DNA from 3 places in the Tumebacillus lipolyticus genome. Region 2 is predicted to be linked to each of the others. Evidence: riboswitches for the same ligand, from Rfam matches in the RefSeq annotation. Region 2 holds a riboswitch; each other region holds the start of a gene.
What was found. A riboswitch is a leader RNA that binds a small molecule or an ion and turns the genes downstream of it on or off. The one in region 2 is predicted to bind cobalamin.
Positions count from the first base shown of each region.

Region 1: another riboswitch for cobalamin. It lies ahead of ACFSOY_RS08150 (ABC transporter substrate-binding protein); the one in region 2 lies ahead of cobJ (precorrin-3B C(17)-methyltransferase).
Region 3: another riboswitch for cobalamin. It lies ahead of ACFSOY_RS06025 (S-layer homology domain-containing protein); the one in region 2 lies ahead of cobJ (precorrin-3B C(17)-methyltransferase).

Region 1 covers NZ_JBHUIO010000005.1:590,962-600,939, forward strand. Annotated here, with positions in the region: gene ACFSOY_RS08130 (ribonucleoside-diphosphate reductase subunit alpha) at 1-248, opposite strand, end outside; gene ACFSOY_RS08135 (rubredoxin) at 305-526, opposite strand; gene ACFSOY_RS08140 (heme ABC transporter ATP-binding protein) at 523-1,320, opposite strand; gene ACFSOY_RS08145 (FecCD family ABC transporter permease) at 1,317-2,375, opposite strand; gene ACFSOY_RS08150 (ABC transporter substrate-binding protein) at 2,372-3,376, opposite strand; cobalamin riboswitch at 3,543-3,738, opposite strand; gene ACFSOY_RS08155 (hypothetical protein) at 3,867-4,040, opposite strand; gene ACFSOY_RS08160 (undecaprenyl-diphosphatase) at 4,265-4,843, opposite strand; gene eutH (ethanolamine utilization protein EutH) at 5,119-6,231, opposite strand; gene ACFSOY_RS08170 (sigma-54 interaction domain-containing protein) at 6,414-8,009, shown strand; gene ACFSOY_RS08175 (M24 family metallopeptidase) at 7,999-9,060, opposite strand; gene ACFSOY_RS08180 (formylglycine-generating enzyme family protein) at 9,215-9,978, opposite strand, start outside.
Region 2 covers NZ_JBHUIO010000011.1:394,711-404,688, reverse strand. Annotated here, with positions in the region: gene ACFSOY_RS18225 (hypothetical protein) at 1-236, shown strand, start outside; gene ACFSOY_RS18220 (serine hydrolase domain-containing protein) at 359-1,402, shown strand; gene cobO (cob(I)yrinic acid a,c-diamide adenosyltransferase) at 1,566-2,111, shown strand; cobalamin riboswitch at 2,147-2,318, shown strand; gene cobT (nicotinate-nucleotide--dimethylbenzimidazole phosphoribosyltransferase) at 2,391-3,389, shown strand; cobalamin riboswitch at 3,425-3,603, shown strand; gene cobJ (precorrin-3B C(17)-methyltransferase) at 3,742-5,451, shown strand; gene ACFSOY_RS18200 (sirohydrochlorin chelatase) at 5,465-6,496, shown strand; gene cobK (precorrin-6A reductase) at 6,493-7,278, shown strand; gene ACFSOY_RS18190 (precorrin-8X methylmutase) at 7,268-7,921, shown strand; gene ACFSOY_RS18185 (cobalt-precorrin-5B (C(1))-methyltransferase) at 7,918-9,024, shown strand; gene cbiE (precorrin-6y C5,15-methyltransferase (decarboxylating) subunit CbiE) at 9,014-9,978, shown strand, end outside.
Region 3 covers NZ_JBHUIO010000005.1:159,989-169,966, reverse strand. Annotated here, with positions in the region: gene ACFSOY_RS06075 (YidC/Oxa1 family membrane protein insertase) at 1-356, shown strand, start outside; gene ACFSOY_RS06070 (hypothetical protein) at 399-830, shown strand; gene ACFSOY_RS06065 (NAD-dependent succinate-semialdehyde dehydrogenase) at 850-2,280, shown strand; gene ACFSOY_RS06060 (metallophosphoesterase) at 2,304-3,125, opposite strand; gene ACFSOY_RS06055 (DUF402 domain-containing protein) at 3,238-3,753, shown strand; gene ACFSOY_RS06050 (hypothetical protein) at 3,818-4,258, shown strand; gene ACFSOY_RS06045 (hypothetical protein) at 4,355-4,885, shown strand; gene ACFSOY_RS06040 (DNA alkylation repair protein) at 5,159-6,013, shown strand; gene fabL (enoyl-[acyl-carrier-protein] reductase FabL) at 6,085-6,843, shown strand; gene ACFSOY_RS06030 (hypothetical protein) at 6,940-7,308, shown strand; cobalamin riboswitch at 7,344-7,546, shown strand; gene ACFSOY_RS06025 (S-layer homology domain-containing protein) at 7,700-9,007, shown strand; gene ACFSOY_RS06020 (DUF4430 domain-containing protein) at 9,079-9,978, shown strand, end outside.

The DNA of each region.
Region 1 (9,978 bases), on a different contig from region 2:
CGGTAGAGGCTGTGACAGAGGAGTCGAGCGGCCACAAACGTCCAGTCGGGCCGCTGCACGCTGATCTTTTCCACCGCCAACTGCATCAGAATGTTTTCCAGATCGGTCGAGGTCAGCCCAGCTGTCCAATGCGCCTGCAGCTCTTCCTCAAGCTCTGCTGGCTCACATCCTGCCAGCCCGTCGCAGGCGAACTGCAAGACCTCTCGGATCTGCTCGATGTTTCGGTCGTCCTTCACACTTGTTGTCAACGAGTTCCGCCCCCTTGGTTCCTGTGATTCATCGATTGAACGCTCCCATTCGCTAGCTAGCAGATGGGAGCGGTAAAAGCGAGGTTTGCTTTAGCGGGCAGACCGCCTCGCCAAGAGCGTCCACCGCGATCCTGTCGCATGCTCGCGCGCGGGAAGCACGTCGCCAAACGGATATCCCCCATCTCGCCGAGAAAAACGCCAGGCGGCACGCCGTTTTTGCAATCTCCGAGCCACTCGTCATAGCAGTAGCCGCAAAATGTACATTTGGTCACCGTCATGCTCTCTCCGCCCTTTCACCCGCACGCTGCCAATTTGAGAAAAAATCGATTCGCAACCGCCCCGTCTGCGGATGCGTGCTCACTTCCGCCTGCACGCCGAACACGTCGAGCAGCACCTCTGGCGTCAACACTTCCGCCGGCGTTCCCGACAGTGCGATGCGACCGTCTGCGATCACGTAGATCCGGTCGCAATAGGCGGCCGCCAAGTTCAGATCGTGCAGCGCAGTCAGCGTGGTCAGCCCGAGCTCGCCGATCAGATCCATCAGCTGCAGCTGATAGCGAATGTCCAGATGGTTGGTCGGCTCATCGAGCACGAGAAACTGCGCCTGTTGCACCAGACAGCGCGCGATCAGCACCCGCTGCTTCTCGCCGCCAGACAGGGTGAGAAAGCTCCGATCCTCCCAGCCATCGAGCCCGACCCGCACCAGCGCTTGACGCAGCAGCGCTCGCTCCCCCTGCTGATCGCCGCCGAAAAAGCGCTGGTGCGGATGTCTGCCCATCTGCACGATCTCCGCCACCGAAAACTCAAACTCGGTCGACGACTCCTGACCGACCACCGCCATCTTCTGCGCCGCCTCACGCGCTGACATCCGATCGAGCGGACGGTCATCGAGCGTCACCCTGCCCGCATCCGGCTCCAAAGCGCGATAGATGCTCTTCAGCAGGGTGGACTTGCCGCTCCCGTTGGGGCCGATCAGCCCGACCAGCTCACCAGACCGCACATGCAAGCTCACATCGGCCAGCAAGCGCCTGCCCTCTCTGGAGACGCTCAGCTGCTCACCTGCCACTTTCATCGACCATCACCTCCGAATCGATAGCTGTTGCGCCGCAACAGCCAGAGGAAGAACGGCGCTCCCGAGAGCGAGGTGATGATCCCGATCGGCAGCTCCTCCGGGGCGACGACCATGCGTGCCAGCACGTCCGCCCAGATCAGAAAGAGCGCGCCGAGCAGTGCGGAGATCGGCAGGACGCGGCGATGATCAGAGCCGACCAACAGCCTGACGATGTGTGGCATCATCAGCCCGACAAAACCGATCGCGCCGCACACCGCAACCACCACCCCGGTCACCAGCGAGGAGAGCACCAGTAGAAACAATCGAAACGACCTGACGTTGACCCCAAGCGTGTTGGCCGTCTCCTCCCCCATCAGCAGCGCGTTGAGCGAAGAGGATCGCACCAGCAGCAAGATCATCGCGATCGCGACGACGAGCGCGGGGATCAGCAGCTGTTCCCATTTGGCGCCCGCGAAGCTGCCCATCAGCCAAAACAGCGCGTTGCGGATGCCCGCTTCGTTTTTCGCCATGAACACGATCAGGCTGGTCAGCGCGGAGAACACGGCAGACACCGCGATGCCGGCGAGCAGCAGGCGCACCGGCGATAACCTGCCGCCGACCTGTGCCAGCAGGACGACGACCACCACCGCGACCAGCGCCCCGAGGAACGCCGATGCGGACAGCGCCCATTGACCCAAGAAGGAGAACGTCCCAAACAGGATCACCGAGGTGGCGCCGACCGATGCGCCAGAGGAGACGCCGAGGATGTACGGATCGGCCAGCGAATTGCGAACCAGCGCTTGGATGGCGACGCCGACCACCGACAGGCCCGCGCCGACCACCGCCGCAAGCATCACCCGCGGAAAGCGCACCTCCCAGACGATGTTCTCCTGCCCTCTGCTCCAGTCGACGACGAACGAGTCACCGAACAGCGGCAGGTGGGACAAGGCGATGCGCCACACCGTCTCCGGCCGGATCGGGACGGGGCCGAGCATGACCGCAACGGTGATCGACGCGATGAAAAGCCCTGTCAGGATGATCAGCAGCAGGTAGAACGAACGCCACCTTTTCATCATTGAAAGCGGTCCGGATAGAATCCTTTGGCCAGCGTTTCGACCGCACGCACGTTGCGAACGCCTTCAAACGCGTCTGACAGCGGCAAGATCACGAAGCGATCGTTTTTGATCGCCGACACATCTTGCAGCGCGGGGTGCTTTTTCAGCGAGGCGATCTTCTCCGCAGCGGACGGTTTGTCATACTCGTTGATCACGAAGACTTCCGGGTCGCGCTTGACCACCTCTTCCCAGCTCACCTCTGTCCAGCTCTTGTCCAGATCGTCAAACACGTTCTTGCCGCCCGCAAGCTCGATCAGATGGGTCTGCAGCGTTTTCGATGCCGTAAACATCGCCGTATCGCCCGCGTCATACACGGCCACGCGCAGCGGTTTTTTCACATCGCCCACTTTTTTCTGCGTGTCGGCGATCCCCTGTTTGAGCTTGTCGACAAGCTGTTCGGAGCGATCTTTGATGTCAAAGATCTTGCCGAGGTTCAAGATGTCCTCATACACGACATCCATCGTCGGGATCACGCCGGAGACTTCCGTGCCTCTGGCGACATACCCGTTGATGCCCTTTTCCCCAAGGCTTTTGACCGAGCCGAGCGCCTTGTCTGAAAACGCGCTCTTGCGCCCATAGACGAAGTCGGGGTTCGCACCGAGCAGCACTTCCAGCGAGGGATATTGATCGGCCAGCACGGGGATCTTCGCATACTTGGCCTCATATTCTGGCAAAATTTTATCGTCCATGTACGCCGTGCCCACCATCCGATCTTCCAGACCGAGCGCGAGCATGATCTCCGTGGTGTGCTGGTTGAGGCTGACGGCGCGCTTGGGCGCTTCGTTGATCGTGATCGTGTGACCGCCCGTCGAAAGCGTGACCTGCTGATAGTCCGCTTGGGCAGCCGGCGGGGTCGCACCGCCCTTCGTCTGCGAATCATTGCCGCATCCGACGAGCAAAAGCGGTAGCGCGAGCAGGCTCAAGGCGGCCCGCTTCCAGTTGGTGAGTTTTCTTGTCATCATCTCTTTCAACTCCTGACCTGAGTGATAGAATCCGATTCCCATACAGTAAAAAAGCACGTGACGCCAACCAAAAAGGTTGGGGTCACGTGCATAAGCAGGCAAACGATCGCAAAGAATTGATTCCTTGTCGTTCCATGTGAACACCTCTCCTTTTCATCGAAGGACTTCTGGTGTAGCAGATGAGGTAGGTCTCCTGGCTTCCGGATCATCGCGTTCTTTCGCCTTCCCCGATCGTTCGATCGAGTGGCATCATAGAAAGAAAACTCCTCGGTTACAGTGGCGTGACCGCTCGGGATTGGCACCCGATTCCCTGTTACCCTTCGCTGTTCGTCTGCGAAGGCACCTCATCGCCGTCCTATGTAATTGTTGGTTCGGTATTGCTTATTCGCGTTCCGAAAGGGAAATCCTTTTTTGGATTGATTCTAAACAAAAAGAAAAAGCATGCGATGATCGCACGCTTTTTTCTAAATTCGATCGTGAGGTGATGCCCTCACTGCTGTTCCGCATTTTTCAGTGCATGTTCCCAGCTGGGATAATAGTAAAGCGCACTTCGCATCAGCTCAGGATCGGTTTGTTTGACCTTCTTTTTGCTGGTCGGCTCCCCAGAGCTTGCCATCTGTTGGATACGAGCGATCACTTCATCAGCACCCATCGTCACTTCCATGATCTGCTACCTCCCATGCGCGTTTTACCTCTAGCCTGCCCATCTGGACTGCCGTTTATTCGCCAAAAGGGGGGAGGCAGCGACGTTCTTTCTCTCGCGATTTTCCAGCATACTGACAGCCTAGATGTCGCGTAGGAAATTGAGCGCTCTCGATTCAAAGTCTTGAACGGCAGCAGCCCAATTTCTGGCGAGGGCGGCCGAAACAAAAAAGTCATGACCGTTGGTCATGACTTTCTTGTTTGCGAACCACCAAATCGTGCCGTACCTTTTTCGTACAGGTAGAGAGTTCCTTTGAAGATCGGTTCCAGCTTATGCTGAATCCTGAGAATGATCAGGCTGGTCACCAAGCCGACGATCACCGATGCCAAGACATCCCCCGGGTAATGGTGGCCGACAAAAATACGGGAGAAGCCGGTCGCGATCGCGAGCAGCAAAAATGGGGTGCCGATCTTTTGATTGCGCAAGAAGATCGCCAAGGCGATGCAGAACGCTCCCGTCGTATGGTCGCTTGGAAATGACGCATCTGCTGCGTGCGGAATCAACAGATTGACACTGTGCGAAATAAAGGGGCGCGGTTCAAAATACACAAGGCTGATCAGGAAGTTCAGCAACAGGCCGACGCCCCCGGTGATACCTGCAAACAAGGCAATCCGCTTTCCCGCGGAAGAGGATGCAATCCAGAGCAAGGCCAAGCCGATCGCATATAAGAGCAGCGCTTTGTCACTGAAAAAGATCATCGTTTCATCGAGCCACTTGTAGTGGCCTGACCAGTTGTTGATCGTTTGAAAAAGGTCATAGTTCATCAGTATTTTCCCCCTCTACTACTAATGACACATCATTCGAAAGAAAAATGACACATCATTCTAAGGAAAGTTCGGTCCGAGAACGAAACAGCACGTGCCCATCGGGGCGCACGCCCAATTGTAACACGCGCTCTGAAACTTCAGTCCGTCCATTTTATCCCTCCGATCAATCGATTGTCCAGCCTTTTGTAAATAATTTGTAAACGCCCGATCGTTCTGCCGATTTCGAATCGCTTGCTGATTTGCAGCAAAACTGAAAAAAGAAAGAGCACAGGCTATGTGCTCTTCCCTCCCTCTTTTTCGCCTTCTTGTTCCCCTTCGCGCATGCCGCGCAAAAACCACATCGCGACCAGCAGCGCTGCGACGCCTCCACCCAGCTTCCCAGCGATCATCGGCACCAGCATCTCTGGACTGACGCCGGCGACAAAGGCAAACTGCCCGCCGAAGACGAACGCACCGCTGACCGCAAAGGAGATGTTTAAGATCTTGCCCCGGCGATCCATCGCGTGCAACATCGCAAACATCGGCAGACAGTTCGCCAGCGATGTGATCAGCCCTGCGGTCGACGTCTCCCCGATCCCCAGTCGTGAGCCGATCAGCAGCAGCGGCTTGCGGAACACAGTCGTCAGGAAATGAACCAGCGGAAAGGCTCCGGCGAGGATCACGGCGATCTGTCCGGCCAGCAGCAACCCCTCCGACAGCGGCTTCAGGCCATCGATCAGCTCGATGCCGAGCAGCGCGGACAAGATGGCGAGCACGAGACCGATCAGCGCGACGATCTCGATGATCCGCCCAAACACGAGGAAGCATGCGACCATCTTCGCAGGTCGCTTCCACAGTCCGAACACGATCAGGGCGGCGAACAGGGTGACGGGCACCAGGTTGAGCAACATCATCTTCCAGGCAAACCCAGCCACAACACCGCCGATCAGACAGCCGATCGGGATCGTGGATAGCCCGATCAAAATGCCGGTGGCGAGCGGCTCGCGGTCTTCGCGCCGCAAGATGCCGAGCGCCACCGGAATGGTAAACGACAGGGTTGCCCCCATCATCGTGCCCAACAGAACGCCAGAAAACTGTCCCGCATCCGGATGCTGCGCCAGCTCGACCGCGAGCGGATATCCGCCCATGTCGATCGCCAGCACAGACGCGGCTGCAACAGACGGGTCGGCGCCGATCAGCGCAAGCAATGGCGCGGCGACCGGAGCGATCAGGTTGGCCAACACGGGCGAGAGCGACAACAGCCCCGCCATCGAGATCACCAGCGGCCCCATCGCCCGAAATCCGTCCTCAAATCGCTGCCCATAGCCAAACCGATTGCCGAGCAGTTTGTCGACAGCACCGATGATCAGAAAGACGACCATCACTTTTACGATCAATGAATCCATGTCACGACCCCCACCGCTCGTCGAGCGCAACTTTCTTCTTCATTTGTATGAAAGCAAGAATTGTGCCAGTCGGTAGAGCGGAAGTTGTGCCGTTTCGTGTATAATATTTTTGACATATAGATCGAATGAGTGTCCAATTTATTAGACACGTAGATGTGTAACACAGAAAGGTGGCGATCCTGATGAAACAAAAACTGCCGAGCGTGTCAGCGCTCGTGACGCCAAAGGGCGATCTGTCCGACAGCTCGTCCGCCATACGTGAAGATCTGCTTTTGGCTGACGTGTTGCCCCGTCTGGCAGCGGCGGGCAGGCTTGCCGTCGAAAACAAACAGGGAGAGATCGTCGGGTCGCTCGATGCGGGCGATGCGCTGCTGGCGATTCATCAGGCGTATCGACGCCTGGAAGCGTTCTTCGAGACGCTGATCCAGACGGTCGACGCTTCGATCACCGCCGTCGATGAGGAAGGGCGCACCGCCGTCTGGACGGCCGGCGCCGAACAGATCTTCTCCATTCCCAAAGAGCAGATCCTCGGCCATCCGATCGACGATTTCTTTTCACGAGAAATGCTCCGCTGCATGGAGACACTGCGGTCGGGCGAATCGCTGTATCACCATTTTCACCAAGCCAGATCTGACCTTTTCGTCCTGATCAACAGCAAGCCGGTCGTGCTCGACGGGGAGATCATCGGCGCTGTCGTCTCCGAGACGGACGTGACCAGCCAAGTTCGCCTCAATCAAGAGCTGTTCCAAGCGGTGACCAAAGTGCACCATCTGGAAAAAGAGATCGCCAAATGGCGGCCGTCTGTCGATCCCTTTTCACCGATCAAAGGCAAAAGTCCCACCATCCAGCACACGATCGAGATGATCACCAAGATCAGCACGACGAAGGCGACCGCGCTGATCCTCGGCGAGAGCGGTGTTGGCAAAGAGCTGTTCGCCAAAGCGCTCCATCAGCTGCGCGAAGGGGCGGACGCGCCGTTCATCCCGATCAACTGCGGGGCGATCCCCCCTTCGCTGTTTGAAAGCGAGCTGTTCGGATATGAAAAAGGCGCCTTTTCAGGCGCCGATCTAAAAGGAAAAAAAGGCAAGATCGAGTTAGCGCAGGGCGGTACCCTTTTCCTGGATGAAGTGGGGGAACTGCCGCTGGAGATGCAGGTGAAACTGCTGCGCGTGCTGCAGGAGAAAACGTACTATCCGGTCGGCGGCACCAAGCTGTTGCAGGCAGACTTTCGCCTGATCGCCGCCACCAACCGCGACTTAGAAGCGATGGTGCGCAGCGGCCAGTTTCGCGAAGATCTCTACTACCGCTTAAACGTCGTCTCGGTCAACGTGCCGCCCCTTCGCTCGCGAAAAGAGGACCTGCTGGAGCTTGCTCACTACTTCCTGCACGAGTTCGGCCTGCTGCATCAGCGCGAGATCAAAGGGCTGCCCCACACGGTCCTGCAAGACCTGATGCAGTATGAGTGGCCGGGCAACATCAGAGAGCTCCGCAACACGATGGAGCGCTTGGTCGTGCTTTCGACTGACGGGGTGATCAAGCGCGAAGACCTGCCGTTTTTCCCAGCAGCGCGCCCCTTGGAGCAGGAGCAGGAGCCACCGCAGCGGTTAGCCGATCTGCTCGAAGCGTACGAGCGACAGGTTCTGGCAGAAGCACTGCTGGCGGCAGGCGGCAACAAGGCGGCGACCGCCGAGCGCCTCGGCATCTCGCGAGCCACGCTGTACAACAAGCTCAACCGCCTCGGCCTGCTCTCCCTCTCCGCACCCGATGCTACAAGATGATCAGCTCTCGCGCCGACTGCGTGAGCACTTCATGGCCGTCCGCTGTGATCAGCACATCGTCTTCGATCCGCACTCCGCCGAACTGCGGCAGGTAGATGCCCGGTTCGACGGTGATCACCATGCCAGTTTGCAGCAAAACGTCCGTCTTTTGCGACAGGAACGGGTCTTCGTGGATATCCAAGCCGACCCCATGTCCGGTGCCATGCTCGAAGCGATCGCCATATCCCGCCTGGGTGATCCACTCTCTCGCCAGCGAATCTGCCTCGCGGGAGGTGATCCCCGGCTTCAGGCCGTCGGTGCAGCGATGAAGCGCTTCCAGCACGATCTGGTAGATCCCTTTCAACTTTTCGTTCGGCTCGCCGACCGCCACCGTGCGGGTGATGTCGGAGCGGTATCCTTGGTAGAGCGCGCCAAAGTCGAGCGTGACCATCTCGCCCTGTTCGATCTTCTTCTCGCTCGCCACACCGTGCGGCAGAGCGCCGCGAACGCCAGAGGCGACGATGATGTCAAAAGCGGATGATGTCGCCCCTTGTTTTCTCATGAAAAATTCCAGCTCGTTCGAAACTTCCCGCTCCGTCACGCCAGGGCGGATAAACCCTAAGATGTGCGTGAAGGCGTTGTCGGCGATCTGGGCAGCCGTCTTGATCGACTTGATCTCCGCTTCCGACTTGATCAGCCGCAGCGCTTCCACCACGCCTTTCGTCGGCACAGTCGCCGCCTTCACCTGCTCTGCATACTGGCGATACCCCAAGCAGGTCAGGTGCGCCTCTTCATAGCCGAGCTGGGAGATGCCCATCTGTTCCGCTTGGCGAGCCACTTCCTCTTGGATGCTGCCTTTGTATTGGACGATCTCAAATCCGGTCACCTGTGCGGCCGCCTGTTCCGCATAGCGGAAATCGGTGATCAGCTTCGCCTCGCGGTTCGAGATGAGCACCACCCCAAACGTTCCGGTGAACTCGGTGACGTAACGGCGGTTTTGCGCGCCGGTGATCAGCAGTCCATCGATGTTCCATTCTTGAAAGCTTGCTCTCAGTTCGGTTAGTGTTTGCATCTGATACGACCCCCTATGTGAAGTTACACGAGAGAGTAGAAGCAAATATCATGCCAACCTCAGCTGATCGCAAGACGTGCACAGGTCAGGATGCAGGAGGAGGGCGATCTTCAACAGCGCTTCTCTCTCTGCGAAACTTCGATGCGACCCGGCATTACACCTCCCGCACGACGCGAAACCCGGTGAAGCGAAAGACAGGCTCAGGAAAAGGGCCGTGCCTTCTGGCCACGCGGCAGAGATCGCCGCCTCGGGCGAACGATCCGCCTTTTAGAATCGGATAGTCGGGGCCGAGCGCCTCGTAGAGATCGTCCACGACCACCTGTCCGCCCGGGTAGACCTGATAGGGCGAGTCGACCCACTCCTCCACATTCCCGCCCATGTCATACAGGCCGAACAGGGAGCGCCCCTCCTCATAGCGGCGCACCGGCGTCGTGTTCTCGACCTTCGCTTCGATCGAGTTGCACCGCTCTTTCGACCAACCGTCTCCCCACGGATATTCTCTCCCCGTATCCCCGCGCGCCGCTCGCTCCCATTGCGCTTCGGTCGGCAATGAGATCGAGCAGCCCAACCGATCGCTCAACCATCGGCAAAACTGGCGAGCGTCCTCCAAGCTGACACCCCAGACCGGATGATCTATCTCGCTCTCCACTTGCGCCCTTGTCAAACTTTCTGGACGCTTCGCGCCTGTCTGCTCGACAAACTGCGCATACATCCGGTTGGTGATCGGCGTGTCGGAGATCGCAAACGAGGCGAGCTGTACCAAATGCTGCGGCGTCTCTTTGAGCAACCAGCTGCGAAATTCCGTTTCGTACGCCTCTTCCAGCAGGTGATCTGCCCAATCGGCAACCGCACGCTCCACCTCGTCCAGCGTGCTGCCGACGCGAGCAGCTCCTGCCGGAATGGTGATCCATTGAAAAT
Region 2 (9,978 bases):
CGGTGGCGCTCGGCCTGTTCGAACTCTACCTGTTTGGGATTCGCCAGCCGGCTTTGCTGATCCCTGTCGGCATTCTCGGCGGGCTGTCGGTGATCTTTTTTGCCATCTTCGGACTGGGTCAGATCGGATCGCTTGGGCGCTATGCGCTGGCAGGGTTGCTGATCGCTTTCGGTGTGCTGGTCTTGTCGCGCGGCGAAGGGAAGGGCAGGGTCAAGCGGATCAAAGATCTTTCATAGCAAATGGGGAGAAGCCTGGGCGATGTCGCTTTGGCTTCTTTTTTGATCCTTTTGTCAAGGAGGGGAAGTGGCGCGAAACGGGGAAGGAGTAGCGCGAAGAGAGAGCAAAGGAGCGATGCGTTTTGGTACAGTCAGCAGTTGGAGAGCCGTTTGGCGAACTGATCCGCTATGTGGAGGAGATCAACAGGAAAAACGGCGGAAGCGGGTCGGCGCTGCTCGTCGTTCATCAGGGGCGGATCGCGGTGGAGCGATACGCTGGGTTTCATTCGCATGCAGCGGGGGCGCGGGCGGTTGGAGCCGATTCGCAATTTAATATCGCCTCTGCGCGCAAGAGCTATATCGGTTTTGCTGTCGCCTGGGCTCTGGATGCGGGGAAGATCGCAAGCCTCGACGATCCGGTCAGCCGCTATCTGCCTGAGCTCGACCGAGCGCTGCTCGACGGGACGACGATCCGCCACCTGCTGACCCACACGCACGGTTTGCACGAAGATGCGAGCGGACGCCTGTATCGCGAGTTTCCAGCGGGCAGCGGATGGGCCTACCGCGGCGTGAACATCGTCATGCTCACCCAGATCGTGCGGCGCACGACCGGCAAGTCGGTGGCGAGCATCTTGGCGGAGCAAGTGTTTCGTCCGCTCGGATTCACCGAGACCGGGTGGCGCACCGAAGCTTCGGAGCGGATGGTGTCGGTGATCTTGGATGCGCCGGAGCGGACGGAGCTGATCCTTGGCGAAAACGGGGACGGAGATGGCGACCAGCGCAACCTGTTCGTCTCCGCTCGCGAGTTTGCCAGATGGGGATCTTTGCATCTGACGCAGGGCAAGGTGGATGGCAGACAGGTGGTTCCGGCGGAGATTTTTCAGCTGGTGTCGCAGGTGCAAAGCCCGCCGATGACCGATCCAGATCTGCCGCCGATGGGCTTTCTCTGGTATGTGCAGGATCATCCGGCGAAGCGAAGCGAGATCGGCAGCAGCGTGCCAAAAGGTGCGTTTCAGATCCTCGGCGTCACCGGCCCGCTGGTGCTGGTCGTGCCCGAGGCGGAGCTGGTCGTCGTCCGCATGTGCAACAAGCGCTATAACTACAGCGGGCCGGATGGCGATTATCTGCATTACCTGCGCGAGTTTGGCGACAAGGTGATGAGCTGTTTGGAAAAGGTTCCTTCGTAGCGTTCTAAGATCTCTGATCGTTCGGGTCGGGGAAGAACTTGCTCGGTTTCGCGCGGTTCGTCCATGTTTTGTTGCGGGCGTGCAGGGGTGTGTCCTTGACAACTGCGGTGGCAACCTGTTCCAATAGGGGAAGCGTTTTGCGCGTGGAGAGGGAGGCTGAAAGATGGAAAGAAGCAAACGTCAGGGCATGATGCTGGTCTACACGGGAGACGGAAAAGGCAAGACGACGGCGGCGATGGGGCTGTGCGTGCGCGCGGTGGGCCGCGGCTATAAAGTGTTGATCCTGCAGTTTATCAAATCGCCGGAGCGCACCTATGGCGAGCAGATCGCCTTGGAAAAGCTGGGCGTTGAGATCCGCCAGCTCGGCATCGGCTTCACCTGGACGAAGACGCCGGAGGAGCATCGGGCGGCGCTCGCCAACGCATGGGCGGAAGCGAAGCGCTGTGTGCTGGAGGGCGACTATGATCTGGTCATTTTGGATGAGCTGAACAACGCCTTGTCGATCGAGCGCTTTCCGGTCGCCGACGTGCTGCCGCTCGCCGATGTGCTGGAGGTCATTCGCAACCGCCCACGCCATCTGCACCTGCTGATCACCGGTCGCAACGCCAAGCAGGAAGTGATTGAGCTGGCCGACCTCGTCACGGAGATGAACCCGCTCAAACATTATTACGACGAGGGGATTCCGGCCGTCTTCGGAATTGAGTATTGATTTTCTGCGTCGCTTGCCGTACGCTGTTTTGTAGAATTTCATGCAACGCGACAGGTGCCCGCCTCGCGGGAGAATAGGGAAGCAAATGCGCGGGCCCACCGCTGTATCCGGGGACCCTCTGCGACCACTGGACGATCTGTCTGGGAAGGGCGGGGAAGATGGGGATGATCCGGGAGCCAGAAGACCTGCCTGTCGAGGTGACATGTTTCGTTTGGATTTGGAAAGTCCAAGCCTCTTTAGGCTTGGGCTTTTATTTTTTTTCTGAAGGGATGAGCGCAGATGATGCAAGCAGCGAGAGAGCGTTGGGACTTTTTGACCAAACCGCCGGGGAGCCTCGGCAAGCTGGAGGAGATCGGTATCAGGCTCGCCGGGATTCAAGGGACGGTGTTCCCCAAGCTTGAACAGCGCGCCGTCGTGGTGATGTGCGGCGACCACGGTGTGACAGCAGAGGGGGTCAGCGCCTTTCCGCAAGAGGTGACCGGACTGATGATCCAAAATTTCGTAAACGGAAAAGCGGCGGTCAACGTCTTGGCGCGCCAGGTGGGCTGTGCGGTGCATGTGGTCGATGTGGGCAGCCGCGTCGAGGGAGAGCTCCCCGGCGTGCGCTCGAAGAAGGTGCGCGCCGGCACCGCCAATTTTGCTCAAGGGCCTGCGATGACGCCCGAGGAGGCGCAGCGGGCGATCGCCGTCGGGATCGAGATGGTCGAAGAACTGCATCAGCAGGGCGTGCAGGCGGTGGCGCTCGGCGAGATGGGAATCGGCAACACGACGCCGAGCGCGGCGCTGGCGGCGGTGCTGACCGGACGACCGCTGGCGGAGCTGGTCGGTCGCGGCACCGGGATCGATGATGAGAAGGTGTTGCACAAGACGCGGGTCATCGAGCAGGCGCTGGCGGTCAATCGGCCGAATGCGCTCGATCCGCTCGACGTGCTGGCCAAGGTGGGGGGCTTAGAGATCGCAGGTTTGGTCGGCGTGGTGCTCGGCGCCTATCAGCGCAAGATGGTGGTCGTTGTCGATGGCGTGATCGCCGCAGCGGCGGCGCTGGTCGCCTGTCGGATGGAGAGCGGCGCGCAGGAGGTGCTGTTCGCCTCGCATCTGTCCCAAGAGCCGGCGCATCGAGTGCTGTTGCAGGAGATGGGATTGGAGCCGATCCTGATGCTCGACATGCGACTGGGCGAAGGGACGGGCGCGGTGCTGGCCTTGCCGATCTTGGAAGCATCCTGCCGCCTGGTGGCGGAGATGGCGACCTTTGCCGATTTGGGACTCGACAATACCTGAGTTTTCCCCTATACTTTGAATCGTTCGACGAAAAGTGAATAGGGTAACGTTCAGGTGCTCGCAAGAGCTTAATAGGGAATCCGGTGCAAGTCCGGTACGGTCCCGCCACTGTGAATGGGTAATTTCCTCTAACACGCCACTGTTTTTTTAGATGGGAAGGCAGAGGAAGTGATGATCCATGAGTCAGGAGACCTGCCTGCTATGTTTTCCATACCTTCTTACGGGGATATAAGAAGGATGGTTTCAGGTGTGTCATGGACTGCATTATTGAGGTTTTACACCATGAAAACATATGACGCCTTCCTTCGGGAAGGCGTCTTTTTCTATGTGCAAATGATGGGAGATGAGTGCGATGCGTGGGAAGCTGTTGATCGTTGGCTTCGGGCCAGGTAGTTTTCAGCACATTACAGATCGTGCGCGAGCAGCGATTCAGGAAGCGGATGTGATCATCGGGTACAACACCTATGTGGATCTGATTCGCGGCCTGCTGACCGATCAGGAGATCGTGCGCACCGGGATGACCGAAGAGGTGAGCCGGGCGATCGAAGCGGTGCGCCAAGCGGAGATGGGCAAAAAGGTGGCGGTGATCTCCTCCGGCGATGCGGGCGTGTACGGCATGGCCGGTCTGGTCTACGAAGTGCTGGTGCAAAAGGGCTGGCGGGAAGCGGATGGCGTGGAGGTGGAAGTGATCCCCGGAATCTCGGCGATCAACTCCTGCGCGTCCTTGCTCGGGGCGCCGGTGATGCACGATGCCTGCACGATCTCGCTGAGCGACCATCTGACTCCTTGGGAGCTGATCGCGCGCCGCGTCGAGGCGGCGGGGATGGGAGACTTTATCGTCGCCCTCTACAACCCGCGCTCCGGCAAGCGCACGCGCCAGATCGTCGAGACGCAACAGATCCTGCTCAAATACCGCTCGCCCGACACTCCGGTCGGGTTGGTGAAGAGCGCGTACCGAGATCGCCAGTCGGTGGTGCTGACCACGCTCGGCGAGATGCTCGATCATGATATCGGCATGCTGACGACGGTGATCATCGGCAATTCGTCCACCTTCGTCTACGATGGCAAGATGATCACTCCCCGCGGCTACCAGCGCAAATACACGCTGGACAAAGCGGAACAGCCGATCCGCGCTAACGAGCGCCTGAAAGAGGAGCATGAGCCGTGGGCGCTGCACGGCGGCCTCTCCGAGCGCCAGATGGCAGCGGCGCAAGCGGTAGCCGAAGTGCCGCAGTCGCCAGCCGCCGAGCGGAATGTGGAGGCGGAGCGCACGATCGGGCAAGGGGCGATGGTGCAGCCGGATACTTCGCGCGCCTTGGACTACGCGATGCAGGCGGTCAGCATGCTGGCAGCGCGAGGCGTTGTCGAGGGGGAGCCGATGCAGCAGCAGGTGATCAACCCGTATGATGCGATGCCTGCCATCCTGGAGATCGCCGTATCTCCCGGCGTCGGCAACAAGAAGCTGACGCCGCAGCAGCTGGCGGCGATGATCGAGGTGGCCGGAGCGGAAGGCGAGATCGAGTACACGCCCAACCATTACGTCCTTTTGCGCGTGATGACCAAGGAGCCGCAGGCGATCGCCGCCCAGCTGGAACGGGCAGGGCTGCTCGTACAGCCGATCGGCGATGTGGTGCAAGTCAAAGCGTGCGATTTTTGCAATGGGGAGAAATCGCAGTCGATTCCGCAGGCGGATGAGATCGCGGAGCGCTTCGCCGGCCTTGCGATGCCGAAAGAGCTCAAGATCGGGTTTGCCGGCTGTGCGATGGCCTGTTACGGCTCGGTGCACGAAGACATTGCAGTCATCTATCGCCGCGGCAAATTTGACCTCTTCCTCGGCGGCAAGACGATCGGGCGCAACGCGCATGCGGCCCAGCCGGTCGCAGAGGGCATCCCAGCGGAGGAGTTGGTCGAAGAGGTCGCCCGCGTCCTTTCGATCTACAAAGAACAGGGGTATCCGGACGAGCGCTTCCACAAGTTTTTCAAGCGCGTGGGCACCGTCGCAGGCTATCAACACAATGAACATGTACCCGCTGTAACTGTCGATACGGTTTGCGGAGACTAGGAGGAACATGCTGATGAAACATGCGATTTTGCTGGTTGGACACGGAAGCCGCGATCCGGAGGGCAACGAGCAGTTGCTCGCGTTTGCCAAACGGGTCGAAGCGAAGCTCGGCGGAGAGTTCCCGATCATCGAGACCTGTTTTCTCGAATTTGCCCGCCCGACGATTCCCCAAGGCATCGACACCTGTGTGGCGCGCGGGGCGGAAGCGGTGACGCTGGTCCCGGTGATTCTGTTCGGTGCGGGACATTCCAAGCTGCACATCCCGCATGAGATCGACGAAGCGAAAGAGCGTCATCCGAGCGTGCACTTTTCCTACGGCAAGCCGATCGGCGTGCATCAGAAGACGCTGGACATCCTGAGCTCCCGTCTGGAAGAGGCCGGTTTCGACCTTGCAGCGACGGAGCGCAATGAGGATGCGGTGCTGATCGTCGGACGGGGCAGCTCCGATCCGGATGCGAACAGCGACCTGTGCAAGATCACCCGCCTGCTGTTTGAAAAAATTCCGGCTGGCATCGTGGAGACCTGCTACATCGGCGTGACGGAGCCCGATTTTGCCAAAGGTGTCGAGCGCTGTGTGAAGCTTGGCGCCAAACGGATTTTCATCCTGCCCTATTTCCTCTTCACCGGAATTTTGATCAAGCGGATGGAGGCGATGACGGAGGAGTTTTCCAAACAATATCCGGAGATTCCGCTGGTGCTGGCCGACTATTTCGGCTTCCACGACAATCTGGTGACGATCCTGCACGATCGCGCGGTCGAAGCGGCCCGAGGAGAGAGCAAGATGAACTGCGATCTCTGCAAATACCGCCTCGATGCGATGGCAGATCATCATCACCACCACCATCACGACGATGACCATCACCACCATCATGGTCACGACCACCATGACCACGATCATCACCATCATGATCATGAGCATGACCATCATAGTCACGAGCAAGGTCATCATGATCACGATCACCACCATCATGCTCATGAGCATGGCACAGACGAGCATAAGCATGATCATGAGCACCAGCACGATCACAAGGGGGTGGGCAAATGATCCTTCACCTCGCAGGCACCGGCGATGCGCGGGCGCTCGCCGTGCAACTGGTGGCGGCGGGCCACTCGCTGACCGCATCGGTCGTCACCGACTCGGCTGCCAACTCGCTGCGCGAGGCGGGCGTCCCCGTTCGCATCGGGCGGATGACAGCGGACGAGATGGTCGCCTACATTCGGGAAAACAGCATCTCGCTGGTCGTCGATGCGGCGCACCCTTTCGCGGAGGAAGCGCATAAAAACGCGATCGCCGCGAGCCGAGAATGCGGCGTTCCCTACGTCCGCTTCGAGCGCGAATCGCTCGCCTTCGAACAGAACCCGCGCCTGCATCTGGTCGACGACTATGCGGCGGCAGCAGAGAAGGCGGCCGAGCTGAAAGGCAATGTCATGCTGACCACCGGCAGCAAAACGCTGCAGATCTTCACCAAAAGGCTGCTCGGGGAGGAAGGCGTCACCTTGACCGCACGGATGCTCCCGCGCCTTGACAACATGGAGAAATGCGCGGAGCTCGGCGTCGAGCAAAAGCAGATCATCGCGATGCAAGGCCCTTTTTCCAAGGAGCTCAACGTTGCGCTCTATCGTCAATATAAAACGGATGTGGTGATCACCAAGGAGAGCGGACAGCAGGGTTCGGTCGATGAGAAGGTGGAGGCTGCGCTCGAACTGGGCTTGCAGGTGATCCTGATCGGCCGTCCGAAGCTCGAATACGGCATGATGTTCCGCGATTTTGACCAGATCATCGCACATGTGGATGCACTCAAGGAGGAGAAGACAGATGGACTTTAAGACCGAATTTGTTCCGATGACCGTTCAACCGCAAGAGATCGAAAGCATGAGCTTTGACATCATCACGGAGGAGCTTGGCGAGCACAATTTTGCGGAGGAGCAGTACCCGGTCGTGCAGCGCGTGATCCACGCGTCGGCCGACTTTGATCTCGGCAGAAGCCTCGTCTTCCACCGCGATGCCGTTCGCGCCGGAATCGAAGCGATCCGCGCCGGCAAGACGATCTACGCCGATGTGCAGATGGTGCAGGTCGGCATCTCCAAACCGCGCCTCGCCAAGTATGGCGGCGACGTCAAAGTGTACATCTCCGATCCTGATGTGGCGGCCGAGGCGAAGGCGGCCAACCTCACCCGCGCGATCATGGCCACCCGCAAAGCGGTTCGCGAACAGCCGGACGGCATCTTCGTCATCGGCAACGCGCCGACCGCGCTGCTTGAGCTGATCCGACTGATCAAGACGGGAGAAGCGAAGCCCTCGCTGATCATCGGCATGCCGGTCGGCTTCGTCTCGGCCGCCGAGTCGAAAGAAGAGCTGGCCAAACTGATCGACGGCGACGTGCCGTTCATCACCAACATCGGTCGCAAAGGCGGCAGTCCCGTCTCGGTCGCTGCGGTGAACGCGCTGTCGCTGATGGCGGAGCGATGAGCGAGGCGGAAGCGAAGCCGATGCGCCACGGGTACACCACCGGGGCGTGTGCGACCGCAGCCACCAAAGCGGCGCTGATCGCCCTGATCACCGGACAGGAGGTGGAGCAGGTCGAACTGCTCCTTCCGATCGGCGAGACGGCGAGCTTCAAGATTGAAGATCTGAAAGTGGTCGGGGAGCGCGCCAGCTGCGGCGTGATCAAAGATGCGGGCGATGACCCTGATGCCACGCACCAAGCGCTGATCTGCGCCGCAGTCTGCTGGCTTGAGCCGGACAGCGAAGTGAGCGTCGAGATCGATGGCGGCGTCGGCGTCGGCCGCGTGACCAAGCCCGGCCTTCCGGTCGAAGTCGGACAAGCGGCGATCAACCCGGTGCCGCGCCGGATGATCCGCCAGGTGGTCAGTGCCTTGCAGACCGAGTACGGTGTCAACCGCGGCGTGCGCGTCGTCATCTCCGTCCCCGATGGAGAAGAGATCGCCAAGAAGACGCTGAACGGCAGGCTCGGCATCGTCGGCGGCATCTCGATCCTCGGAACGAAGGGCATCGTCGTTCCCTTCTCCACCGCCGCCTACCAAGCGTCGGTGGTGCAGGCGATCAAGGTCGCCCGGGCGAACGGCTGTGAGCATCTGGTGTTGACCACAGGCGGCTCCAGCGAAAAATATGCGATGAAGATCTATTCGGAGCTGCCCGAGGAAGCGTTTATCCAGATGGGCGATTTTGTCGGGTTCTCGCTGCGCCACTGCAAGCGGCAGGGAGCTCGGCAGGTTTCGTTGGTCGGCATGATGGGTAAATTTTCCAAAGTCGCCCAGGGCGTGATGATGGTTCATTCCAAATCGGCCCCGGTCGATTTTCATTTTCTTGCCGACATCGCGGAAGAGTGCGGCGCTACGCCGGAGATGCTGGAGGAGATTCGCGGCGCCAACACGGCCGCTCAGGTCGGAGACATCATGCACCAGGCGGGCCTCGACACTTTTTTTGAAAAGCTGGGCCACCACGCCAGCCGCCATTCGCTCGATGAGATGGGCGGCGGGCTGTGGGTGGAGACGGTGCTTACGACGATGAAAGGCGAACTGTTAGGGAGGGCACACATCGATGAACGGTAACATTCATGTGATCGGCATCGGCGATGACGGAGCGGTCTCGCCGGAGCAACGGAAGCTGATCGATCGCTCCGACATCCTGTTTGGCGGTGAGCGCCATCTCAACTTTTTCCCCGATTTTCAAGGGCGGCGCGAGGTGATCAAAGGCGGGCTCAGCGACCTGGTCGCGACGATGAAGGCGGCGGAGGGCACCGTCACGGTGCTCGCCTCCGGCGACCCGCTCTTTTACGGCATCGGCAGCTTTTTAGCGAAAAAACTGCCCGGCGTGATCATCCACCCGCACCTGTCCTCGATTCAGCTGGCGTTCGCCCGGCTCGGCGTCGCCTGGCAGGACGCGCTGATCACCTCGTTGCACGGCAAGCCGATCTCAGGTCTCGCTCAGAAGATCGACGGGCTGGACAAGGTGGCGCTGCTGACCGATGAGCGCAACACGCCGTCTGCGATCGCCGACTATCTGCTGTCCTTTGGCATGACCGAATACACGATGTTCGTCGCCGAAAACTTGGGCGGCGAGACGGAGCGCTGCGGTTCGTATCAGCTCGAAGAGCTTGCCGGGCGGACGTTTTCGCCGCTCAACGTGGTGATCCTGCTGAAAAAGCAAGGCCATACCGCACCGCACTACGGGCTTGGCATCGACGATGACCAGTTCGCCCAGCGCAAGCCGGACAAAGGGCTGATCACCAAAAAGGAAGTTCGCGTCCTCAGCCTGTCGGAGCTCAACCTGCGCCGCGACAGCATCGTCTGGGACATCGGCACCTGCACCGCGTCGCTGGCGATCGAAGCGGCGCGCATCGCACGCGAGGGAGCGGTCTATGCGATCGAAAAGAACGAGCCCGATCTGGAAAACGCGGTGGAGAACGCGCGCAAGTTTCGCACCGACATCGCGTTCGTGCACGGCAAAGCGCCGACCGGGCTGGACGCATGGCCCGATCCGGATGCGGTGTTTATCGGCGGCAG
Region 3 (9,978 bases), on a different contig from region 2:
GGGCAACTGCGCTCGGACAGAGCGATGCGACGCATGCGCTTCCGCTGTTCGCCGCGCTGTTCACAGCGGGCGGGGTGCTGGTGCCGATCATCCAGCCTGACGCGATCGAGCAGGTCGCCTGGCTGAAGAAGTTGACTCCGATGTTGATGATGATGCCGCTGATGTTGCTCGTGCTCTGGAAAGCGCCGGTGGCGATCTCGCTGTACATGAGCACCACAGCCGCTTGGGGCATGATCGAGCGCACCTTTTTGCGCAGTCGATTTGCGGTCAGACGCTTTCGCCTGAATCCAGATCTTGTCATGTCTGGTGCGCAGGGAGGAGTCGACCCCCACGAAGACGAAACAAAAAAAGCGTAGCCATTTAGCGGCTGCGCTTTTTTACAAAGAGGAGATGAAAAGATGGGCTATACGGTCGTACCGATCTTGCAAGAGCAACCGCTCATCTTGAGCGAAGAGCATCTGGCCCTTGAGGGAGCGGAAGGGGAAGCGTGGAAGAAAGCGATGCAGAGCTTGCATCCGCGCCTCTTGCCATCTTTAAAAGAAAGCGCCTTGCTCTCCGAGGAGGAGAGCGAGTTTTGTGTTGCTGGCGGGATTTTCGATTACGAGCGGGGAAAAGAGCTGGTGATCGATGGGGTGGAGCTGCAGCTTTCCCACTGCGCGGAACACTTTTTGGACTTCTTGATGTCTGCGGAAGACTGTCTGTCGGTTCTCGCCGAGCGGCAGGAGATGCTCGCTCCGCTCACCGCGAGCGAGGAGCAGCGAGCGCGGTTGGATCGGCTGACCGAATGGTGGCAGCGGGGCGATCGCGTCTTGCTGTTGCAACATCGATAAAGAAGGAGGCGTGCGAACGATGACACGAAAAAGCAATCTGTATCTAGGTGGAAGCTGGGTTCCGACCGATCGTCATTTTTCCGTCTCCGATCCGGCCAACCATCGCGTGGTCGGATCGGTTGCAGACGCCGATCCTACGCATGCGATTCGAGCGATCGAGGCGGCGCACAGCGCGTTTGCAGAATGGTCGAAAACGCCAGCTCCGCAGCGCTCAGCCCTGCTGTACAAATGGCACCGCCTGATCCTCGACCATTGCGATGAGATCGCAAGCCTGCTCACCTCGGAGATGGGCAAACCGCTGCCGGAAGCGAAAGGGGAGGTGGTGTTTGCTGCCAACTTTGTGCTCTGGTACGCGGAAGAGGCGAAGCGCATCAACGGTGAGACGCTGCCGGCCAATGAGCGCAACAAGCGAATCACCGTCCTGCGCCAGCCGGTCGGCGTGGTCGCGGCGATCACGCCGTGGAACTTCCCGGCGGCGATGGTGACGAGAAAGGTTGCCCCTGCGCTCGCAGCCGGATGTACGGTCATCTTGAAGCCTGCCGAGCAAACACCGCTCACCGCCATTCGCCTGATCGAGCTGGCGGAGCAGGCTGGATTCCCGCCCGGCGTCCTCAATCTGCTGACGACGAGCGACCCGGCCGCTGTCGGAGATGTGCTGACCACAGACGCGCGCGTGCGCAAGATCACCTTTACCGGTTCGACCGAAGTGGGCAAGCTGCTCTATCGGAAGGCGGCCGATTCGGTCAAGCGGATTTCGCTCGAACTGGGCGGACACGCTCCGTTTATCGTCTTTGAAGATGCTGATCTCGATCAAGCGGTCACCGGGGTGATCCTTTCCAAATATCGCAATGCTGGCCAGACCTGCATCTGCACCAACCGCGTCTATGTCCAGTCGAGCATCGCCGAGCGCTTCGCTGAAAAGCTTGCCGGCGCGGTGGGCAAACTGCAGGTTGGCGATGGCAGGCTGGAGGGCGTGCAGATCGGCCCGCTGATCGACGAGCGCGCGCTGGAAAAGGTGGAGCGCCATGTCGAAGATGCGCTGAGCAAAGGAGCGACGGTGCTCTCTGGGGGAAGTCGCGTGGACAGCCCAGGCTACTTTTTCCAACCGACCGTCTTAGGCGGTGTGACCGAGTCGATGCAGATCGCCACCGAGGAGACGTTCGGCCCTGTCGCCCCGATCTTCACCTTTGAGTCGGAAGGGGAAGTGCTCGCGCGCGCCAACGATACGCCGTATGGATTGGCCGCCTACTTCTACACCCGCGAGATCGGGCGGATCACCAGAATGCAAGAAGGGCTGGACTACGGGATCATCGGGGTGAACGATCCTGCTCCGTCGCTGGCGATCCAAGCGCCGTTTGGCGGTTTTAAGGAGAGCGGTCTGGCTCGCGAAGGCGGAAAATACGGCCTTGACGCCTTTCTTGAAACCAAATATATCTCGCTTGCCTTTTAGCGTTTTGGGCATAAAAAAACACGCTACGCAGTGGTGCGCAGCGTGTGCACGGTGATCTCGGGGCGGGTGCCGAGGCGGGCGTTAAACCCAGCTTGGCCCATGCCATCCGAGATGTAGATGTTCTTACCGTTCACCTGATGCAGGCCGGAGATCACGTTCGACTTGGGCAGTTCACCCATCGGAAACAGCTTGAACGCGCCGGGGATTTTGAACTGACCGCCGTGCAGGTGGCCGGAGAGCAAAAGGTCGAACGAATGATCGTTCATGTCGAGCACGATGTTCGGGTCGTGGGACAGCACGAGGTTGACGCCGTCCCCGACACCGCGAAAGGAGCGAGGGATGTCAGATTTGCCGAGGCAGAAATCGTCGATGCCGATGATGTTCAAGCTCTTTTCGCCAAAGCGAATCGAGTCCCACTCGTTTTCCAGCACGCGAACGCCTTTGGCGCGAATCAGCTCGCCAAGCTCCTCGATGCGGTCGCCAAGATAGTGGTCGTGATTGCCCCAGACCAGCCAAACGCCATGCGCCGGCTTGGTTGCGACGATCGCGTCGAGATATTCCATAAATTTGTTCAGATTCTTATAGTTATCCAGGTAGTCGCCTGTCATCACGATCAGGTCCGGTCGGGCGTCCTCGATGAAGCTTGTCAGACGGGAGGGCGTGATCGACTGGCGCTCCATGTGCAGATCGGAAAGCTGCACGATGCGCAGTTCGGAAAAGCCCCCGTCTTTCTGCAGGGTCATCTCGACTTCACGGACGACCGGGCGAAACGTGTTCCAGTATGCGTAGGAGACAAATAAAGCCAGTGCGGCGAGTACAGCCACAATCATCAACATGAACAACATCGAGATTCACCTTCCTTCACCAAAGTTTTTTCGTTCATGTTATGTCAACAAGGACTAAGTCTAACACGGATGCGCACCGGAATCGACCTACAAATGTTGGAGGGGGAGCCTGATGAAACAAGTTTGGATGCAAAGCTATAAACATGATGGACGGGAGCACCGCAAGTGGGTCAAGCTCTATGAGGTGCCGGGCGAGCGGGGAATCCTCTGGATCGATCCGGATACCCCGGTGATCGAGGCGGACGGCTCCACCTGGTCGAGCCCGTTCCCGGTCATCTACTGGGTTCATCCTGAGAAGTGGTTTAATGTTGCGATCCTCTGCAAGGAGACGGGGACCGGGTATTATTGCAACATCGCGTCTCCGATCGATTATGACAGCGAGCACAAGCTGTACCGATTTATCGACTACGATGTCGATCTGATCGCCAACGAAGATGGTGTATACGAAGTGGTCGATGAGGAAGAGCTGACCGAACATGCGCATGCGATGAAATACCCGCAGGAGATCCTGCACAAGATCGCCGAGGCGACCGCTGAGCTGATCGCCCTCTTCGAAGCGCAGGAGGGGCCGTTCGACCCGGAGGCGCGCGAGAGATGGACACAAGCCTTTCTCGATGCCACAACTTGACGCATGACAACCTCCCTCTTCACAAACACTAGCTATGAACGCAAGCTAGGAAGAGGTGAGCCAAATGGAAGCTGACAACAAACGGGTGATCGTCGCGTCGTTTTCGAGCTATCAGTCTGCGCACGACACCATGCAGAAACTGCACGCAGCTGGACTGAACGATTTTAGCGTCCTCTATCTGCAAAATCAGGGCGATCAGAACGCCGACGGGGTCGAAGGTTTCTATCCGTCGATCACGCCGAACATTCAGAGCGTGATCGACGCGCCTGTCGAAGGGGAGATCGAAGTCCCACAGCTGAATGTTCTGCCCGGCTATGCGAACCAGCGCACGCAGGTGGCGGTGAAAGATCGCCTCCAGTCGTACGGTGTCCCAGAGGCGACAGTCGCGCAGTGCGCCAGCCAGATTCAAAGCGGCAAGACGCTCGCCGTCATTCGGGACAGCGAGCGAATGGACAATATCGCCCAGCTGCTCAAGTCCGAATCCGAATATGTGCAACTGGTCTGATCGCTCTGACGAAAAAGTCTGCCGCTGGCAGGCTTTTTTCGTATTACAATGTTTTGAACGACAATGGGTATCCTACAGGCGAAAGGAGTGGTATGCATGAAGCTTGCAAAAACGATTTTCGCCACCATGATCATCGGAGCGCTCACGCTGACAGGCAGCGGAGGCGCGCTGGCAGATTCGAATGCGAACAATGTCCATCAGCCCGCCGAGCATGGCGGTCATCAACACAAACAGTTGACAGATGAGCACAAGCAGGCGCTTCTCGATGCTGGTGTCGATCTCAAGCAACTGAAAGCGATGCATGATCAAATTCGCACCCAGATGGAAAACATCCACGCGCACAGCAAAGACTTGCATCAGAAGATGGAAGCTGCGAAAGACCAGAAACTGCAGCAACAGGTCAAGGAGGATCTGAAGCAGTACCATGCGCTGATGGGCCGGCTCAAGGAGAGCAAGCAGCAGTATCGAGATTTGCGCCAGGAGCTGCGAGCGGCAGCCGAAGCGAAGGACAGCAAGAAGATCAAAGCGACTTTCGCCAAGCTCCAGACCAACCAGCAAGACATCTTGAAACTGTTGCAAGCGGCAGATCAGGAGCTCCAGCAAGAGCTGAAAAAGCTGAAAGCATAAGCCTGCCGTCTCGATCGTGCGCTGTCACCACGATCGGGGGCACACCGTTTGCCAGCAGTGACCGCAAGCTGACGTCTGAGGAGATCGGACGTCAGCTTGTTTGCTGTTCTGCTCGATGTTCTGCCGTTTGATATAAGCAGGTAGTTCATTCGCTTTTGAGCTGTTCCCTAAACTCCGCTATGATGGGGAGAGCATGTTTTCGCTGAAAGGTGATCTTGAACAGTTCGGGCAGCCGTTCAACAGGACGCCTTTCAGGTGAGAGAGAGGAGGCGAATGGAAATCGAAAGCGCGATTGTCGAGGATTGGGTACTAAATCGAAAGGGCGCGCGAAAAGCTTCTGACATTCCAGCAGAGGTGGCGGAGCTCCTGCTGGCTGGCAGGATTGAGAGCGTAAATCTGACCGAATGGCTTGCGGTTGATCATGCGATTCTGCTTCAGCATACCCTTCCGGCGCTCGGGTTGGGAGAAGCTGTCAGCACGGTGCAATCGGAGCTGGAGCGAGCGAAAGGGCAGGGAATTATGAAGCTGCTTCCTCTCATCGGGAAGAAGCTGTTCGAACTGCTAGCCGATCTGGAGGAGGATCGAAGGGGGACGCTTTTTCATGCGCTGTCCAGCCATCGCTCAGACAGCGTTCGCTGTTGGGCAGCCTATGTGGTCGGCGTGAACGACAGCTTGTCGATCGAAGAAAAGCTAGCTCAGATCAAACCGTTTGCTGCCGACCCGCATTTCGGTGTCAGAGAGATCGCTTGGATGGCGGTCAGGGGATCGATCACACAGTCGCTTGAAGGCTCGATTCACCTTTTCCAAGCATGGGTGGTCGACAGCGATGAAAACATCAGAAGGTTTGCGATCGAATCGACGCGACCGCGTGGGGTGTGGAGCAAGCACATCGACGAGCTGAAGCAAAATCCGGCTCGGGCCTTGCAGTTGCTCGATCGTGTCAAAGCGGATCGCTCCAAGTACGTTCAAGATTCGGTGGGAAACTGGTTGAACGATGCGAGCAAATCGAACCCGGGCTGGGTGCTTCAAGTTTGTCAAGAATGGCTGGAAGCAACTGATTCGAAAGCGACGAAGCGCATCGTGACAAAAGCGAAGCGGACGATCGAAAAAAAGCGGGCCGCCAACTGATCGCTACCACCTCGAACAACCTTATGCTATACTTACTCCTACTACCAGCTACTAATGGAGGGGACCTCATCATGACCACACTCACAGGAAAAACAGCGCTGATCACCGGCGGATCTCGCGGCATCGGCAAATCGATCGCGCTCAAGCTCGCATCGGAAGGCGCAGACATCGTGATCAACTTCTTCCGCAACCGCAAACCTGCGGAAGAGACGCAAAAGCTGATCGAGATCATGGGGCGGAAATGTCACATCGTCAAAGCGAACGTCGGCGACCTCGACAAGATCGACCAGCTGTTCGAAGAGATCAAGGAGACGATGGGCGGGCTTGATATTCTGGTCTCCAACGCCGCGTCTGGCGTGCAGCTTCCGGCGATGGAAGTGGAGGAGAAGCACTGGGATTGGACGCTGAACATCAACGCGAAGGCGCTGCTGTTCCTCGCACAGCGGGCCGTTCCGCTGATGGAGCAGCGTGGGGGCGGTGCGATCGTCTCGATCTCTTCGCTCGGCAGTCGCTTCGCCTTGAAAAATTACACCTGTGTCGGCACTTCGAAAGCGGCGCTCGAATCGCTCACGCGCTATCTCGGAGCAGAGCTTGCTCATAAGAACATCATCGTCAACGCGGTGTCGGGAGCGGCTGTCGACACAGACGCGCTGACGCACTTTCCGAACCGCGAGGAGATGATCAACGACGCGATCAGCCGCACGCCTGCTGGCCGCATGGTCACGCCGGAGGACATCGCCGATGCGGTGCACTTCCTCTGCACCGAACAGGCGAAGATGATCGTCGGGCAGACGCTGATCATCGACGGGGGATACTCGCTGATCAACTAGGGCGGAAACGCGCTTGCCGCAGGGAGGATTTGACCTCCGTTTCCCGCTCCGCTAAGATGAGAGCAAGATTGCACTCCAACTTGAGGTGAACAAGAGATGCTTAACGAAGCAATTTTTCGCTCGAACGAATTTATGGTGATCCAAGCGGCTGTCGCAGCTGCCAACTTTGCGGTCGGCGCCTTCAGCCTTGAGCTGAAGGGCATGCGGGCGCTCGGCAACACCGTCATGGCCGAGAAGCTGGAAGCTGCTGTCAACAAGGCGAAGGCGGACAGACAGTTTGCCGCCTCGCTGTTCGACACTCATCTGCAAGGCGAGTTCAACTCGGAAGCAGATTTTAAAAAGGTGCTCGACATGGTGCACAACTACAACTCGCTGATCGACCATTCGCTGATCAACTCCCGGGCGGCATTTCTTCCGCTCGGCGCCGTTCCGGAGATGCGGAAGGATCGCTTCGAAGAGCAGTAGAGACGAGCACAGGAAAGACCAGCCCGCTGTCGGCTGGTCTTTTTGCTTGTCCAAGCCAAAGCGAAATGATAAACTACCACTGAGACTGGAAGAGTAGGGAAAGTGGTGCAAATCCACTGCAGCCCCCGCTACTGTATACGGTGACGCGCTCACAGATGCCATTGTCCGTTCGGATGAGAAGGTGTGAGCTGGCGGCAGACCCGTGAGTCAGGAAACCTTCTTCCAATCGCAGTCCTACGTGCTTTCGGAGGGAAGGTACAGGAACCAGGTCATCTTGCAGCTTGGCGTCATCAAAAGATCCTGATTCTAAGAGCCTTCAACTCCTGACCATGCGGCAGGAGTTTTTTTACGAGATCCGTTTTCCAAATGATTCCTGAGAGGAGAATGACTAATGGCTAAGCGCATCACAAAGATTTCTGCTGGCGTCCTGCTGGCGACCTCCCTGCTCATTCCGCAGACGGGAGCTGTGCTGGCAGCAGATGATAGCCTGACGACCGTCAAGGTCCGGGTGGCCGGATTAAACGGCATGCATGAGGAGAAGGTGTTAAACGTCGGCTCCGCTTCGTTCACCAACACGGTCGGTGAAACGATCACGATGCAGAAGCCGACCGCGATGGGCGCGCTGATGAAACTGCTCAGCGAGCAGAAGCTCACCTATGAGGCGAAGACGGTTTCCTTCGGCTCCTACATCTCCAAGATCGGCACGCTGGGAGAAAAAGATCTCAACGCGAATGCCGGCTGGTCGGTCTGGGTCAACGGGAAAGCGCCGGACATCTCTGCTGATGCATCGGAGATCCACGATGGCGATGAGGTGGTCTGGGGCTATTATGACTACACGCAGACGCTCTTCCCGCAAGTCAGCTTCTCGACGACCACGCCTGCTGTCGGCGAATCGTTCACCGTCAAGGTGACGGCGGAGCAGACCACCTATGATGAGGAATGGAATCCGACCGTCACCACCGTCGACGTAGAGGGTGCGGCCGTTCAGAAGGCGGGCACAGCGGAGACGCTTTGGCAGACGGGCGCAGACGGTGTCGCCACGCTCAAGGCAGATCAGCCGGGACTGCTCCAGCTGGAGATCGACAAAGTCGATCAGCAGACGGGCGTTCCGCAATTGATTCGTACCGGTCGCCTCAACCTGCTCGTCGGCAACCCGAACGCCTCTTTCACCGACCTGCAAGGCGTTGACTGGGCGAACGAATCGATCCTTGCGCTCGCGAAAAAGGGGATCGTCATCGGCTCGGGCAACGGAGAGTTTCAACCGAAGCGTCCGGTCACCCGCGGCGAGCTGACCAAGATTTTGGCGCTGTCCAGCGGTGACCTGAACTTGGGCGGCCCCGCTTCTTTCCGCGATGTGAACCAAAACGCGTACCAGACGTTCATTGAGACGGTCGTTCGCAAAGGGTACATGAGCGGGGACAAGGAAGGCACCTTCCGTCCGAGCGCAGGTCTGACTCGCGAAGAGCTGGCCGTCGTGCTCGTTCGCTTCGCCGGGATCGAACCGACCTCGAACATGCAGGAGCTGAGCTTCCAGGATCGGGGAGATGTCAGCAGCTGGGCGCGTCCGTTCGTCAGAGCGGCCGTCGAGTTTGGCCTGATGAGCGGCGATGCGGAAGGAACGTTCCGCCCGCATGCGACCGCTTCGCGAGCTGAAGTTTCGACTGCGATCGTGAATGTCATGAACGGAACGAATAAATAGTACGCTGTACGGGAGAGGCTCTGTGAAGAGCCTCCCCCTCTTTTTACCATTGAACAGGAGGAAAGTGCGCCATGAAGCTCACCTCACAGCTTGGACTTTTTCTTGCGCTCGCCTTGATGATCACCGGATGTGGCAGCCAAAGCGAGTCGAGCAAACAGCAGGAAGGGAATTTGCCGGAGCAGGTCGTCGTCCAGCTCCCCGAGCAAGAGCAGCCTGAAAAGGAAGCGGAACAAAAAGACCAAGAGCAGCAGCAGGCGGAAGATACAAAACCGAACGAGCAAGCCGGGGCGGCTGCCGGCAACAATACCCCGCCGGCCAAGAGCGACAAGCCTGACGCTTCGAAAGGCTCGAATGCGAGCAAGCCGGCGAACGGTGGTTCGACCGCACCGCAGCAGCCATCACCTGGCAAAAAGCAGCCGGCGGGCAACTTGCAGATGCTCGTCACCCACAATTTTGGCGCCGTTTCCGAGTTTAACCGCTCGGTCAGCTACTACGGCGGCGAGTCGGTGATGGATGTGATGCGCCAACATCTCGAAATCGAGACGGCGTACGGCGGCAGCTTCGTCAACAGCATCAACGGAGTCAAGTCTGGCTACACCGATAAGTCGATCTTCACGCGGAAAAAACGGGACTGGTTTTACTACGTGAACGGGGTGGTCTCAAGCGTGGGGGCGGACGCATATGCGGCGAAAAACTCGGCCAGCGTCTGGTGGGATTACCATGACTGGTCGGGCAGCGGATCGAACACGCCAGCGGTCGTCGCCTCTTACCCGCATCCGTTCACGAGCGGATATGAAGGCGCGCGACCGGGGACTGTCATCTACTACAGCGACGGCCATGCTGATGATGCGGATCGCTTGGCATCCGCCTTGCGCGGACAAGGCGCGCAGGGCGTGAGCACCGCGTCGTATCGCAACCAGACCTTGATCGAAAACACGACCAACGTGATCCTGCTCGGCCTCTGGTCGGAG